DNA from 2 places in the Blastococcus sp. SYSU DS0539 genome. Region 1 is predicted to be linked to the other one. Evidence: predicted binding sites of a transcription regulator. Region 1 holds the regulator's gene; the other holds the start of a gene.
What was found. The regulator LexA, encoded in region 1, represses DNA repair genes until DNA is damaged. The targets are predictions, from matches to a motif close to TCGAACANNTGTTCGA.
Positions count from the first base shown of each region.

Region 2: the regulator LexA is predicted to act here: its motif matches at 3,932-3,947, upstream of ACI790_RS16160 (DUF222 domain-containing protein).

Region 1 covers NZ_JBJHAF010000001.1:47,427-55,270, forward strand. Annotated here, with positions in the region: gene ACI790_RS00225 (ABC transporter permease) at 1-922, shown strand, start outside; gene ACI790_RS00230 (enoyl-CoA hydratase/isomerase family protein) at 919-1,707, shown strand; gene lexA (transcriptional repressor LexA) at 1,776-2,540, opposite strand; gene ACI790_RS00240 (LysM peptidoglycan-binding domain-containing protein) at 3,032-3,271, shown strand; gene ACI790_RS00245 (hypothetical protein) at 3,415-4,173, shown strand; gene nrdR (transcriptional regulator NrdR) at 4,568-5,089, shown strand; gene ACI790_RS00255 (vitamin B12-dependent ribonucleotide reductase) at 5,234-7,844, shown strand, end outside.
Region 2 covers NZ_JBJHAF010000013.1:104,187-112,030, reverse strand. Annotated here, with positions in the region: gene ACI790_RS16175 (xanthine dehydrogenase family protein molybdopterin-binding subunit) at 87-2,177, opposite strand; gene ACI790_RS16170 (FAD binding domain-containing protein) at 2,174-3,193, opposite strand; gene ACI790_RS16165 (2Fe-2S iron-sulfur cluster-binding protein) at 3,190-3,696, opposite strand; gene ACI790_RS16160 (DUF222 domain-containing protein) at 3,952-6,027, shown strand; gene ACI790_RS16155 (hypothetical protein) at 6,056-6,475, shown strand; gene ACI790_RS16150 (DNA repair helicase XPB) at 6,476-7,844, opposite strand, start outside.

The DNA.
Region 1 (7,844 bases):
GCTGGTCGGCGGGAAGAAGTTCACCGTCATCGGTGGCAAGCCGGGGCGGCAGGACGTGACGCACCTGGGCGGTGCCAGCTTCCTCGCCTTGGGATTCTGCTCGCTGGTCGTGGTCCTGAGCCTCGTGCTGCCCTTCGGTGTCCTGCTGGTCACCTCATTCCGCAAGGCGCTCGGCCGGCCTCTGGGGTGGGACAACTTCACCCTCACGGGAAACTACGAGGAGGTCTTCGGCCGGCCGCTGATCGCGGCCGCGATGGGCAACAGCTTCATCCTGGCCCTCGGGGGGACGGTGCTGGCCCTCGCCGTCGCGCTCCTCGCCTCGTGGCTGGTGCACCGCACCAAGGCGCGGAGCAACGCCGTGATCGTGGGAGCCATGGCGGCGCCGCTGGCCTTCCCCGGCGCGGTGCTCGGCATCGGCCTGATCATCGCCTACGCCGGGCAGCCCTTCGGGCTGGGCGGGACGCTGACCATCCTGCTGATCGCCTACGCGGGGAGCGCGCTGCCGCTGACCTTCGCCTACGTCCACGCCGGGATGGGACAGATCGGTGCGGAGGTGGAGGAGGCATCCCGGAGCCTCGGTGCGTCCTGGGCGCGTACGTGGCGGCGGATCACGGTGCCGCTGCTCCGCCCCTCGCTGCTCGCCGCGGGCATGCTCAATTTCGTCCTGCTCTTCCGGGAGCTGGAGATGTCGGTGTTCCTCTACACCGGCGCGAATCCCACCGTGTCAACGGTGCTGTACAGCCTGGCCAGTGAGTCGCTCTACCAGCGGGTGGGGGCGCTCTCCGTGGTGGTCCTGCTCATCAACATCGTGGTGACCGTGTTCGCCATGCGGCTGCTCGACCGTCGACCCGGCCAGTCCACCCGGCGGTCCCGCCGGTCCCCGTCCGTCGCACTCAACACACCACCGGAGGAAGCAGCATGACCGAGATGAAGACAGACGTCGGCAGCGGCGTCCACCTGCGCTACGAGACCCCGCACATCGCCGTCCTCACCCTGGACAGCCCCCCGTCGAACACCTTCGGCTGGGAGAGCCGGCGTTCGTTCATGAGGGCGCTCGACATCCTGGACGCCGACGAGAACGTCCGGTGCCTGGTGATCACCGGTGAGGGCCGGGCTTTCACCGCGGGAGCGCACCTGGGCGAGGAGCAGTCCATCAGCGACGAGCGGCTCAAGGACTACCTCGCCGAGTTCAGCCGGGTGCTCAACGGCGTGCAGAACTTCCGCGCACCCGTCGTCGCCGCGATCAACGGAGCAACCATCGGCGGTGGCCTGGAGTTCGCCCTGTGCTGCGACATCCGGATTGCCTCTACCGATGCCTTCTTCGTCGCGGCGGGTGTAAATGTCGGCCTCATCGTCAGCTTCTGGCGGTTGCCCCGGGTCATCGGCCTGGGCCCGGCCAAGGAGATCCTGCTCACCGGTGCCCGGTACACCGCCGAGCAGGCCCTCAACTGGGGTCTGGTCACCGAGGTCCACGAGCCGGCGGACCTGATGCCCGCGGCCCTGGCGAAGGCGCAGCGGATCGCGACCCGTGCACCGCTGTCGGTCGAGGTCACGAAGGAGGCTGTGAACGGGGCCTTCGAGATGGACTTCCGCGAGGGGCAGGCGCTGCAGACCAAGCGGTTCCTGGAGATGTTCCGGACCGAGGACCACCAGGAAGCGCTGCGGGCGTTCTTCGAGAAGCGCGACGGCGACTACCGGCGCCGCTGACCGAGGCCCGGACGACCACGGCGGGCCCGTCCTCTTCGGAGGACCGGCCCGCCGTGATCATCGCGTTGTCAGACCCGGCGCAGCACCGAGACGACCCGGCCGAGGATCGTGGCCTCGTCGCCGGGGATGGGCTCGTACGCGGGGTTGTGCGGCAGCAGCCACACGTGCCCGTCGCGGCGCTTGTAGGTCTTCACGGTCGCCTCGCCGTCGATCATCGCGGCCACGATCTCGCCGTTCTCGGCGGTCGGCTGCTGCCGGACGACGACCCAGTCGCCGTCGCAGATGGCCGCCTCGACCATCGAGTCACCGGCGACCTTGAGCATGAACACGGTGCCCTCGCCGACGAGTTCGCGGGGGAGCGGGAAGACGTCCTCCACCGCCTGCTCGGCGAGCACGGGACCACCGGCGGCGATCCGGCCGACGAGGGGGACGTAGGTGGGCGCGGAGGCCTGCTCGCCCTCGCGGACCACCGGGGGCTCGACGGCTGCGGCGCCGCGGCCGGCGTCGCCGGGCAGCCGGACGTCGAGCGCGCGCGGCCGGTTGGGGTCGCGGCGGAGCCAGCCCTTCTTCTGCAGGACCGACAGCTGGTGGGCGACCGAGGACGCCGACGACAGGCCGACCGCCTCGCCGATCTCGCGGACCGACGGCGGGTAACCGCGCCGGTCGATCGAGTCGCGGATGACCTCCAGCACCCGGCGCTGCCGCTGGGTCAGGCCGTCACCGTCGGCCGTCCGGTCCGGGAAGGTGCGGACCGACGCCGAGGCGTCGGCCGTGTCCGGGGCGGCGCCCCGGGTCCCGCGTCGGCCGCCGGACGTCCCGCTCGACTCCGTCACGTCTCCTCCTCGCCGGCTGCCCGCGCAGCTGGTCAGCCCTGGTCGTCGCAGCGACCGTAGCGCCGATCGCCGGCCAGTTCAAACAGGCGTTCGAAAGTTGCCGTGTCGCGCCGCTCGTGTCGGACCCATGGGGTAGACATCGGACAAGCGTTCGAATCGAACACACGTTCGGGCCGGGGTGGGTCCGGCCAGGTGAGGGGCGGGAGACGATGGGCAGCAATGCGGCGGTGTCGGTGCGCGGGGGGATGTCGGGCGCGGCGGAGGAGCGGGTTCGGGAGCGGCCGGTGCGGCACCTCCGCGTCCTCCCGCCTGCCCCGCGCGCCTACGCGGTCGTCGCCCCGCCCCGCGGTGGATCGGCGGAACCGGCGGCCCGGTCGGCCGTGGACCGGCGGGGTGCAGGAGCCCGTCGGGGTGCCGGGGAGTGGCCGGCCGAGCCTGGGCTGCCTCCGCTGCGGCTCACCGCGCGCGGCCGGCGGCTCGTGGTGGTCCTCGTGCTGCTGCTCGCCCTGGGCGTGGTCTCGCTGGCGGGTGCGGTGCTGGGGGGCGGCGGGGACGGGCTGGAGCTGATGGGCACCACGAGCGTCGTCGTCGAGCCGGGTGACACGCTGTGGTCCATCGCGAGCGCGGCGGCCGAGGGGCGGGACGTGCGGGAGGTCGTCGACGGCATCCAGGAGCTGAACGACGTGCGCGATTCGGCCATCGTGCCGGGGCAGCTGCTCCACCTGCCCTGATCCGCTCGCCGGCGCCTCCATCGCGGCGCCCCCGACGTGGCGTCCGCCACGGCGAGAGTTTCATAACCCGCCCCGACGACTTCGTCAACCCTCTGTGCTGGCACGTTCACGTTGCGTGCTGATCACCCGCTTACGGTCTGCCTGTGTCGAGTGTCATGGAGAACCGCGCCGCGGTGTTCGCCGGTCAGTCCCAGGCCGTCGAGGTCTACCAGGCGGGCGCCTGGTGGGCGGGTGAGCTGCTGGGCTGGCGGCATGACGACGCGGGGGCGTGCCAGGTGTGGGTGCGCGTCGTCGTCGGTGGGGTCGAGGAGACGGCGTGGACCGAGCTCTCCACCCTGCGGCTGCCCGAGCCGCACACCGCCACACCGGAGGTCGCCGTCGTGGCGGCGCCCCGCGTGACGCAGGACCCGGCTGTCGCTCAGGCGGTGTCCGCGCTGCACGGCGGTCGGCCCGCCGGCGCCGGCACGACCGCCAGCCTCCCGCTGGTCCGGGACCACCGCGAGCGGTCGAACCCGGCCCGCGGCGGTGGGCGTCGTCGTGCGCCCGAGGACAGCGACGTGCAGGCGGACCCGGCGGCGTCGGTCCCGGCGCCGCCGCCCGGGCGGCACCGTGCGCCCGCTCCCGAGGGCCTGGCCGGTCGCCACCGGGCAGCCGACACCGGCCTGATCCCGGTCGTTCCCGCGGAGAGCGGTGCCGACGTGCCGGCCGCCGCGCGGGACGACCACCCCCGGACCGTGGCGTGGTCGGTGCCGCCGGCCCGCAGTGTGCACCCGGTCGTGGCGGCGCCCGGGGGGCGCGGCTGGACCCCGCCCGCCGACATCGAGGCCGATCTGCTCACCCGGCCGATGCGGCTGAGCGACCAGATCCCGCACTCCCGCCGCCCGCGGGTCGACGCGCGCTGAGCGGCGCCTGACCGTGGCACGCCCCTCGTCGGCATCGGACGTCCGGAGGAGTCCGGCGTCGTGGTGCGTCGGGAGCCCCGTCCGCGGCCTGCCGGCCGGGCCGGCGGGCCGCGGCCCGGGGTGCCGTCCGCGCGTCGGCCCGGCGTGTCGTGTGACTGGTGGGGTCCGGTGTTCCGCGTGCGCACGGCAGTGTCGGGGCGGAACACGCCGAGGGAACGATCACTTGCACATCTTGGGTGGGCCGTCCTAGGGTTCCCCTACATCTAGTAGTTACAGAGCTGTAAGCCCGTCCACAGGCTGGTCCCTAGGTTCTCCCCGGCGCATCCACCGGATGTCCCCAGGAGGGTCCACAGCCGGCCGGTGGCGGGTCGCAGAGGGAAGGGGGTGAACCACCGTGCGCTGCCCGTTCTGCCACAACGCCGACAGCCGGGTGATCGACTCGCGCGAGGCCGACGAGGGCGCCACCACCCGGCGTCGCCGGTCCTGCCCCGCGTGCGGGCGGCGGTTCACCACCGTCGAGGAGGCGGTGCTCGCCGTCGTCAAGCGCAACGGCGTCAGCGAGCCCTTCAACCGCACCAAGGTGGTCGCCGGCGTCCGGCGGGCCTGCCAAGGCCGCCCGGTCGACGAGGACCAGCTCAAGCTCCTCGCGCAGCAGGTGGAGGACGCCATCCGCGCCAGCGGCGCGGCAGAGGTGCCGAGCAACGAGGTCGGCCTGGCCATCCTCGGTCCGCTGCGCGAGCTCGACGAGGTCGCCTACCTCCGGTTCGCCAGCGTCTACCGCTCATTCACCTCGGTGGCCGACTTCGAGCGCGAGATCGCCGAGCTCAGGGCCCGCCAATCCGCCTCGCCGACCGACGAGCCCGCCCCACCCACGCCCCGCGCATCCGTCCCGTCCGGCACCGTCGCCGGCACCTGAGAACTGTCAGTGCCATCCGATAGACAGCAGTTCGAGCAGCTACCGATCGCGGCTCTTCCCCAGCCCCCGATCCACCACCGCGCAGCACCACCGCGCAGCCCCGCGAAGCACCAGGCGACACACGACCAGGGAGAGCTCCACACCATGACCGATACCGACGACCGCGTGGCCGGTCCCCGCACCCGCCGCAGCGCGAAGGCGCCCAGCCGGGGCAAGGGCCTCAAGATCAAGCGCGTCTTCACCACCGCCGGTGTGCACCCGTACGACGAGGTGACCTGGGAGCGCCGCGACGTCGTGATGACCAACTGGCGGGACGGCTCGATCAACTTCGAGCAGCGCGGTGTCGAGTTCCCGGCCGAGTGGAGCATCAACGCCACGAACATCGTCACCACGAAGTACTTCCGTGGCGCGGTGGGCAGCTCGCAGCGGGAGAGCAGCCTGCGCCAGCTCATCGACCGCGTGGTGCTCACCTACACCGAGGCCGGCCGCGAGCACGGCTACTTCGCCAGCGAGGGCGACGCGGAGATCTTCGAGCACGAGCTCACCTGGATGCTGCTGCACCAGTACTTCAGCTTCAACAGCCCCGTGTGGTTCAACGTCGGCACGAGCGCCCCGCAGCAGGTCAGCGCCTGCTTCATCCTGGCCGTCGACGACGAGATGGACTCGATCCTCAACTGGTACCGCGAGGAGGGCCTGATCTTCAAGGGCGGCTCCGGTGCCGGCCTGAACCTCTCCCGCATCCGCTCCTCCAAGGAGCTGCTCTCCTCCGGCGGCACTGCTTCCGGTCCGGTCAGCTTCATGCGCGGGGCCGACGCCTCGGCCGGGACCATCAAGTCCGGTGGCGCCACCCGCCGCGCGGCCAAGATGGTCGTCCTCGACATCGACCACCCCGACATCGAGGAGTTCATCGAGACCAAGGCGCGCGAGGAGGACAAGATCCGCGCGCTGCGCGACGCCGGGTACGACATGGACCTCGGCGGCAAGGACATCACCAGCGTCCAGTACCAGAACGCCAACAACTCCGTCCGCGTCTCCGACGAGTTCATGCGCGCGGTCGAGGAGGGCGACGAGTTCGGCCTGCGCGCCCGCATGGACGGGTCGGTGATCGAGACCGTCGACGCCAAGGCGCTGTTCCGCAAGGTCACCAAGGCCGCGTGGGAGTGCGCCGACCCGGGCATCCAGTACGACGACACGATCAACGACTGGCACACCAACCCCGAGACCGGCCGGATCAACGCGTCCAACCCGTGCTCGGAGTACATGAGCCTGGACAACAGCTCGTGCAACCTGGCGTCGCTGAACCTCATGAAGTTCCTCAAGGCCGACGGCACGTTCGACGCCAAGAACTTCGTGAAGGCCGTCGAGCTGGTCATCACCGCGATGGACATCTCGATCTGCTTCGCCGACTTCCCGACCGCGCCGATCGGCGAGACCACCCGCGCCTACCGCCAGCTGGGCATCGGCTACGCCAACCTGGGCGCCCTGCTCATGGCGACCGGCCACGCCTACGACTCGCGCGGTGGCCAGACGCTGGCCGCGGCGATCACCTCGCTGATGACCGGTACCGCCTACCGGCGCTCGGCGGAGCTCGCCGGCATCGTGGGGCCCTACGACGGCTTCGCCCGCAACGCCGACGCGCACGCCCGGGTCATGCGCAAGCACGCCGCGGCGAACGACGCCATCCGCCCGGTCGGCGCCGACGACGCCGACGTGCTGAAGGTCGCCACCCAGCAGTGGCAGGAGTGCCTGGAGATCGGCGCCGACAACGGCTGGCGCAACGCCCAGGCCTCGGTGCTGGCCCCCACCGGCACCATCGGCTTCATGATGGACTGCGACACAACCGGCATCGAGCCGGACTTCTCGCTGGTCAAGTTCAAGAAGCTGGTCGGCGGCGGCTCCATGCAGATCGTCAACCAGACGGTGCCGCGGGCGCTGCGCAGCCTGGGCTACCAGGAGGAGCAGATCGAGGCGATCGTCGAGTACATCGCCGAGCACGGCCACGTCGTGGACGCGCCGACCCTGCGCCCCGAGCACTACGAGGTGTTCGACTGCGCCATGGGCGAGCGGGCCATCTCCCCGATGGGCCACGTCCGCATGATGGCCGCCGTCCAGCCGTTCATCTCCGGCGCGATCAGCAAGACGGTCAACATGCCCGAGACGGCGACCGTCGAGGACGTCGAGACGATCTACTTCCAGGGCTGGAAGATGGGTCTCAAGGCGCTGGCCATCTACCGCGACAACTGCAAGGTCGGCCAGCCGCTGTCCGGTGGCAAGGGCAAGAACGACGGCACCAAGGACGAGGTGAAGGTGGAGGCCACCGCCTCGACCGCGCTCTCGCACCCGGTGCGCAAGCGCCTGCCGAAGAAGCGGACGAGCGTCACCACCTCGTTCAGCGTCGCCGGCGCCGAGGGCTACATGACCGCGGGCATGTACGAGGACGGCAGCCTCGGTGAGGTCTTCCTCAAGCTCGGCAAGCAGGGCTCGACCCTGGCCGGTGTGATGGACGCCTTCTCGATCGGCATCTCGCTGGCCCTGCAGCACGGTGTCCCGCTGGAGACCTACATCTCCAAGTTCACCAACATGCGCTTCGAGCCGGCCGGCATGACCGACGACCCGGACATCCGGATCGCCCAGTCGGTGATGGACTACATCTTCCGTCGCCTGGCGCTGGACCACCTGCCGGTGGAGAAGCGCGCCGGCCTGGGCATCTTCACCGCCGAGGAGCGCGCCGCGCAGGTCTCCGGCTACGGGACCT
Region 2 (7,844 bases), on a different contig from region 1:
GCCCACCGCACGACGGCGGTATGGCGAGAGTCACCGGCGTGGCGGACCGACTCGTCACGTCACGCCGGTCACGCCCGACGCACGGGTCAGGGCAGCCCCGGGAGGAGCTTGTCCAGCGTCACCGGGAGGTCCCGCACCCGCACGCCGGTGGCGTGGTGGACGGCGTTGACGACGGCGGCTGCCGTCCCGGTGATGCCGATCTCGCCGATGCCCTTGGTGCCCATCACGTTGACGTACGGGTCGTGCTCGTCGATCCACAGCGCCTCGACCTCGCCGACGTCGGCGTTGACGGAGATGTGGTACTCGGCGAGGTCGTGGTTGGCCACCTGACCGATCCGCGGGTCCCAGACGCTGTTCTCGTGCAGCGCCATCGACAGCCCCATCGTCATGCCCCCGATGAGCTGCGACCGGGCGGTCCGGGGGTTGACCACCCGGCCGACGCCGAAGACGCCCAGCAGCCGCGGCACCCGGATCTCCCCGGTGTCCACGTGCACGCGGGCCTCGACGAACTGCGCGCCGAACGCGTACGGCGCATGGGCGTCGTCCTTGGCCGCCTGGTCGACGTCGCCGGAGATCTCGTCGCCGTCGGCCGGCGACCCGCCGAACTTGTCGCGGAAGGCGCGGGCGGCCACCACCAGCGCCGAGCCCCAGGTGTTCGTCCCCGACGAGCCGCCGGCCACGGAAGCGGTGGGGTAGCGGGTGTCGCCGATCCGCACCTCCACGTCGGCGACGTCGACGGCCAGGGCGTCGGCGGTGATCTGCGGCAGGATCGTCCACGCCCCGGTGCCGAGGTCCGCGGCGCCGATCTCGGCTACGTAGCGGCCGTCCGCGTACCGCAGGTTCGCCGTCGACGTGGCCTGGCGCATCGTCGGGTAGACCGACGAGGCGACCCCGTACCCGACCAGCCAGTCGCCCTGCCGGTGCCCGCCCGGTCCGCGACGGTCCCAGCCGAACCGGTCGGCGCCCTCGCGCAGGCAGCGCACCAGGTTGCGACTGGACCAGGGCTTCTTCGTCTCCGGGTCCACCTCCGGCTCGTTGCGGATCCGCAGCTCGACCGGGTCGATGCCCAGCTCCTCGGCGAGCTCGTCCATCGCGACCTCGGGACCGAACATGCCCGGGCACTCGCCCGGGGCGCGGAACCACGAGGGCACCGGGACGTCGAGGCCCGCCAGCCGGTGCGTGCTGCGTCGGTTGGGGGAGGCGTACATCATCCGCGTGGGAACGCCGGTCTGCTCCGCGTACTCCTTGATCCGCGAGGTCTGCTCCACCACGTCGATCGCGATCGCCTGGAGCCGGCCCCGCCGGTCGGCGGCCAGCTGCATCGTCTGGATCGTCGGCGTGCGGTAGCCGGCCAGGAAGAACATCTGCTGCCGGGTGAGCGCCAGTTTCACCGGCCGGCCGGGGAGCGCCCGGGCGGCGAGCGCGGCGAGCATGACGTTCGCGTGCGGCCGCCCCTTGGAGCCGAAGCCGCCGCCGACGTACGGGCAGACCACCCGCACCTGCTCCTGGTCCAGGCCGAAGACCTCGCAGACCGCGGCGCGGTCGGGGTGCACGCCCTGGGTGGAGTCCCACAGGGTCAGGAACTGCGCGTCCGCGTCCCAGAGCGCCGTCGTCGCGTGCGGCTCGAGCGGGTTGTTGTGGTACATCGCGGTGGAGTAGGTGCGCTCCAGCGTCACCTCCGCGGTGGCCATCGCGGCGGCGACGTCGCCCTCGGCGGTGTCGGTCTCGTGCCCGGCGTTGACCTTCTCCGGCGCGTACAGGTCGTCCCGGTCGATCGCCAGCGCCGAGTCGTGCGGCTGCTCGGCATAGGTGACGACGATCGAGTCGGCGGCCTGCCGGGCGACCTCCGACGTCTCGGCGATCACCACGCCGACCAGCTGCCCGCGGAAGGCGACCTCGTCGCTCTGCAGGACGGCGTACTCGGCGTCCTCGGTGCTCGCCAGCCGCTCGGCGTCGAACGGGGTGAGGACCCGCAGCACGCCGTCCAGCGCCTCGGCCGCCGCGGTGTCCACGGCGGTCACCCGTCCGCGGGCGATCGTGGCCTGCACCGGGTGGCAGTAGGCGGGGTCGTCCACCGGCGTCTCGTAGGCGTAGGTGGCGGTGCCCCGGACCTTCGGCTCGCCGTCCCGGCGGACCAGGTCCTGGCCGATGGCGCGCGGCTCCAGCAGGTCGGTCATGACTGCTCCTCCGGGACGAGGCCGCGCAGGGTCGCGGCCACGGTGCGGGCGACGAGCGGGATCTTGAAGCCGTTGCCGCCCTCCACCCCGGGCTGCGGCTGGGCGGCCGCCAGTTCGGCGTCCATCGCGGCGCGCACGGCGTGCTCGGTCAGCGGGCCGCCACGCAGGATCTCCTCGGCGCGGGTGGCCCGCCACGGCTTGTGCGCCACCCCGCCCAGGGCGATCCGGACGTCGCCGTCGCCGGTGACGACGGCGGCGACCGACACCAGCGCGAAGGCGTAGGAGGCCCGGTCGCGCACCTTGCGGTAGGCCGACCGGGCGCCGATCGGCAGCGGGGGGAGGTCGATCGCGGTGACGAGCTCGCCGTGCTCGAGCACCGTGTCCCGGGAGGGGTCGTCGCCGGGTAGCCGGTGCAGGTCGACGAACGGGACGGTGCGCACGCCGGCCGGGCCGAGGGTGTGCACCTGCGCGTCGAGTGCGGCCAGGGCGACGGCCATGTCGGAGGGGTGCGTGGCGATGCACGTCTCCGGCGCGGTCGGGTCCGGCAGCGCGCCCGGCGTCCCGAGGATCGCGTGGTACCGGACGTAGCCGCCGACGGCGGAGCAGCCGCTGCCGGGCTCCCGCTTGTTGCACGGCGTCGTGACGTCCTGGAAGTACGGGCAGCGGGTGCGCTGCAGCGGGTTGCCGCCGGTGGTGGCCATGTTCCGCAGCTGGCCGGTCGCCCCGGCCAGCAGCGCCTGGGCGAGCACCGGGTAGCGCTCCCGGACGCGGCGATCGGCGGCGACCTCGCTGTTGGTGCTCGCGGCCCCCAGGCGCAGCCCGTCGTCGTCGAGGTCGGTGATCTCGCGGGAGGTGAGCGTGCGGACGTCGACGACCAGGTCCGGGCGGGCGACGCCGAGCCGCAGGTGGTCGACGAGGTTGGTGCCGCCGGCGAGGAAGACGGCGTTCGGCTCGGCGGCGACGTCCCGGACGGCCTCGGCGACGTCGCCGGGCCTCGCGAAGGCGAAGGGCTTCATGCGCCGGCCGCTTCCTGCACCGCGGGCGTGATGTTCACGTAGGCGGCGCAGCGGCAGAGGTTGCCGCTCATCCGTTCGGCGACCTCGTCGTGGGTCATCTCCGGATCGGCGATGAGGTTCTCGGTGACGTGGCTGGGCCAGCCGCGCTCGAACTCGTCGATCACCCCGACGGCGGAGCAGACCTGGCCGGGGGTGCAGTAGCCGCACTGGAAGGCGTCCCGCTCGAGGAACGCCCGCTGCACCGGGTGCAGCTCGCCGTCGCGCGCCAGGCCGTCGGCCGTGGTGATCTCGGCCCCGTCGTGCGCGACCGCGAGCGCGAGGCAGGAGAGCGCCCGCTGCCCGTCGAGCAGGATCGTGCAGGCCCCGCACTGGCCGTGGTCGCAGCCCTTCTTCGGGCTCGCGTTGCCGAGCCGCTCGCGCAGCGCGTCGAGCAGGGAGGTGCGGGTGTCGACGGTCAGCCGGCGGGTCTCGCCGTCGACCCGCAGGGTGATGTCCGCGTCCATGGCCCGCCGGTGCCCCTCCCGGTCGGCGTGGCAAACCCGGTGCAGGCGGCAACCGGGCCGCCGGGTCGGCCCCCGGCTGAGCCGGCTGCCGGTGGCGGGGCGCCGCGGCTGGACGGAGACCGGTCACCGTCCCGATGCCCGGCAGCTCACCCCTGACGACCGGCGCGACGAGGTGCACATGGAGGTGGTCTGGCGGGCGTCCGCTCCCGAGCAGGCGCCCGGAAAGTGTCGGTGGTCGAACATACGATCGATCACGTGAAGGACGCCGGGACGACGACCAGCGCACCGCCGGGTGCGCCGGCTGTCGGCTGGGCGACCGGGCCGCTCGGCGCGGTGCAGGCCGCCGACCGGGAGATCGCCCGGCAGACCGCGCTGCGCGCCCGGGCGGTCGCCGAGTTCGCCGCGGCCCGCCCGGTGTCCCGGGACCGGCCGCCGGGCGAGCCGGGCGCCATGAGCGCCGATCGCCGTGCCTCCCGGCCCGAGGTGCTCGCCGACGTCAGCGAGTGGGCCACCCAGGAACTGGCCGTCGCCCTGTCCCGCACCTCGCAGTCGGCCGAGGCGCTGCTCATCCGGTCGTTGACGCTCGTGCACCGGCTGCCCGGGACGCTGGCGGCCCTCGAGTCGGGCGCGCTGCACGACGGGCACCTCTGGCCGATGCTCGGCACCGTCGCGCCGATCGCGGACCCGAAAGTCCGCGCCGAGGTGGAGGCCGAGCTGCTCGCCTGGGCCGCGCGGCGGGCCACCACCACCCCGGCGCAACTGGGTGACAAGGCGCGGCGCGTGGTCCTTCGGCGCGATGCGCGCGACGCTGCAGGCCGGCTGGCCCGGGCGCTGCGCCGGCGTGGGATATCGGTCCGGCCGGAGGGTACCGACGGGATGGCCGTGCTGAGCGCGCTGCTCACCGTGCCGGAGGCCCAGGCGCTGCTCGACGCGCTCGGCCGGTACGCCGACGAGCTCGACAGCGGGCCGGACGACCGGCGCACCCGCGGCCAGAAGATGGCCGACTGCCTGCTCGACCTCGTGCTGCGGCCTGGCGAGCACGCACTGCCGCCGGTGACCGCGCAGCTGACCGTGGTCGCCGGGGTGTGCACCCTGCTGGGCGGCGACGAGCCGGGCGAGATCGGCGGCCAGGCAGTCCCTGCCGAGCTCGTGCGGGCGCTGGCCCGCGCCCTGGGCCTGCTCCCCGATGCCACTCCGGTCGATCCGCCCGCGGGCACCGGACCGGACCCCGACCCCACGCCGGCCACCGCGCCACCGGCCCTGTTCCCCACGCCGGCCACCGCGCCACCGGCCCTGTTCCCCACGCCGGCCACCGCACCACCGGCCCTGTTCCCCACGCCGGCCACCGCACCACCGGCCCGGTACCCCACCGAGGACGAGGCGCTGGCCGACTGGTGGGCGGCCACCGAGGCGCTCGTCCTCCAGGAGTGGGGCGGACAACCCGACCCGCCACAGGAGGAGATGGAACGCCACTGGGCCGAAGGAGCCCGCTGGGCGGGCATGCCCACAGCCATCGATCTCGGCATGCTCGGCCCACCCTCCGCCGAACCCCCAGCCGCTGGATGCGCACGCGACGACGGCACCACGGCGCAGGATCCACCGGCCACCGGTACGTGGGCGGCGGCCGATCGTGCCGTCGACGTCGCAGGTCTGGCGCTGCTCGACCTGGAGCGCGCCGTGGGGCGGGCGCAGAGCGCGGTGACGGCCGCGCGGCTCGACGATGCCGACGACGAGGAGGCGTGGCGGACCGGCCCCGAAGGCCGGACGTCTGCGGCACCCGATGCGATCGCTGCCCTGGCTGCTGCGGCCCGGGAGCAGCGCGCGGCCCTGGCCGACCTGCTGCACCGCACCGGCGGTGGCGGCCTCGCCGACCGGCCGCGCATCGCCGTGGTCGACGAGCTCACCGGCGCCCTGCTGGCGCTCACCGATGCGCCGGAGCTCCGCCGGCTGGCCGTCTGCGAGGACACCGCCTGCCGCCGCGACCCGGCCCACTGCGACCACGACCTGAGCGGCCGGCCCGGGCTCGGGCCACCGCCACCCACCGACGGCTACCGGCCGAGCGCCGCGCTCGATCGCCACCTCCGCGCCCGCGACCGGCGCTGCCGCTTCCCCGGCTGCCGCCGGCCGGTCCCGCGCGGCGGCGAGCTCGACCACGACCGCCCGTACCCCGACGGACCCACCGCCGCGACCAACCTGGTCGGCTACTGCACGTCGCACCACCGCGGCAAGCACCAGGCACCCGGGTGGCAGCACGAGCTGGCGCCCGACGGCACCCTCACGGTGACCACCCCGAGCGGCCTGCTGGCGTGCACCTCGCCGCCGCCCTACTAGGGCGCCGACGGCACTGCGGTGCGGCCGCATGACGCGCTTCGTGATCGACGCACCCACGCTGCTGCACCTGGTGGCCGAGGGCGTCGCCGTCGCGCCCGGCCACCAGCTGGTCGCGCCGCAGGTGCTGCGCTCGCAGGCGCTCGACCTGCTGTTCGCCGCCGTTCGCCGGGGAGAACTGACCGAGCGCGAGTCCCTGGCGCGGCACGACGCGATGACCCGCGTGGAGATCCGCTCGCTCGGCGACCGCGTCAGCCGTCAGGTCGCCCGGGCTATCGCCCGCGAGCACGACGTGGAGTCGACGACCGACGCCGAGTACCTGGCCGTCACCCGGCTGCAGCCGACGTCTTCGTCTCCGTGGACCCGGCCGCGCGGGCGCGAGCGGAGGGCATCGTCCCGGTGGAACGGCCGACCGGTTGCCGGCGCCGTGATCCGGTCGGCGGCGCCGTGATCAGTCGGCCGGCTCGTCCACCCAGTCGGGGCCGTTGACCTCGCCGGGGCCGGCCAGGTCGGCGGCGTCGACGATCGTGTACGCGTAGCCCTGCTCGGCGAGGAACCGCTGCCGGTGCGCGGCGTACTCGCTGTCGAGGGTGTCGCGGCTGACCACCGTGTAGAAGTGGGCCTGCCGGCCGTCGGCCTTCGGGCGCAGCACCCGGCCCAGCCGCTGGGCCTCCTCCTGGCGCGAGCCGAACGTCCCGGACACCTGCACCGCGACCGCGGCCTCGGGCAGGTCGATGGAGAAGTTCGCGACCTTCGAGACGACGAGCGTCTTGATCTCGCCGATGCGGAACGCCTGGAACAGCCGCTCCCGCTCCTTGTTCGTCGTCGATCCCTGGATGACCGGGGCGTCGAGCGCGGCGCCGAGCTCCTCGAGCTGGTCGAGGTAGGCGCCGATGACCAGCTTCTGCTCCTCGGGGTGGCGCTCCAGCACCCGCCGGATCACCGGCAGCTTCGACTGCGCGGTGGCCGCGATCCGGTACCGCTCCTCGGGCTCGGCGACGGCGTAGGTCATCCGCTCCTCGTCGTCGAGCGACACCCGCACCTCGATGCACTCGGCCGGCGCGATGTAGCCCTGCGCCTCGATGTCGCGCCACGGGGCGTCGTACCGCTTCGGGCCGATGAGCGAGAAGACGTCGTCCTCGCGCCCGTCCTCGCGCACCAGCGTGGCGGTGAGGCCGAGCCGGCGGCGGGACTGCAGGTCGGCGGTCAGCCGGAAGATCGGCGCCGGCAGCAGGTGCACCTCGTCGTAGACGATCAGGCCCCAGTCCTGTGCGTCGAACAGGTCCAGGTGCCGGTACTCGCCCTTTCGGCGGGTGGTGATCACCTGGTAGGTCGCGATGGTGACCGGGCGGATCTCCTTGCGCTCTCCGGAGTACTCGCCGATCTCGTCCTCGGTCAGGGAGGTGCGGGCGATCAGCTCGCGCTTCCACTGCCGCCCGGCGACGGTGTTGGTCACCAGGATCAGCGTGGTGGCCTTCGCCTCGGCCATCGCGGCGGCACCGACCAGCGTCTTGCCCGCGCCGCAGGGCAGCACGACGACGCCCGAGCCGCCGGCCCAGAACCCCTCGACGGCCTCCTGCTGGTAGTCGCGCAGGTGCCAGTCGGCCTGATCGAGCTCGATCGGGTGCGCCTGGCCGTCGACGTAGCCGGCGAGGTCCTCGGCCGGCCAGCCGATCTTGAGCAGCGCCTGCTTGAGCCGCCCGCGCTCCGACGGGTGCACGACGACGCTGTCGGGGTCGATCCGCGCGCCGAGCATCGGGGCGACCCGCTTGGAGCGGATGACCTCCTCCAGCACGGCGCGGTCGGTGGTCGTGAGCACG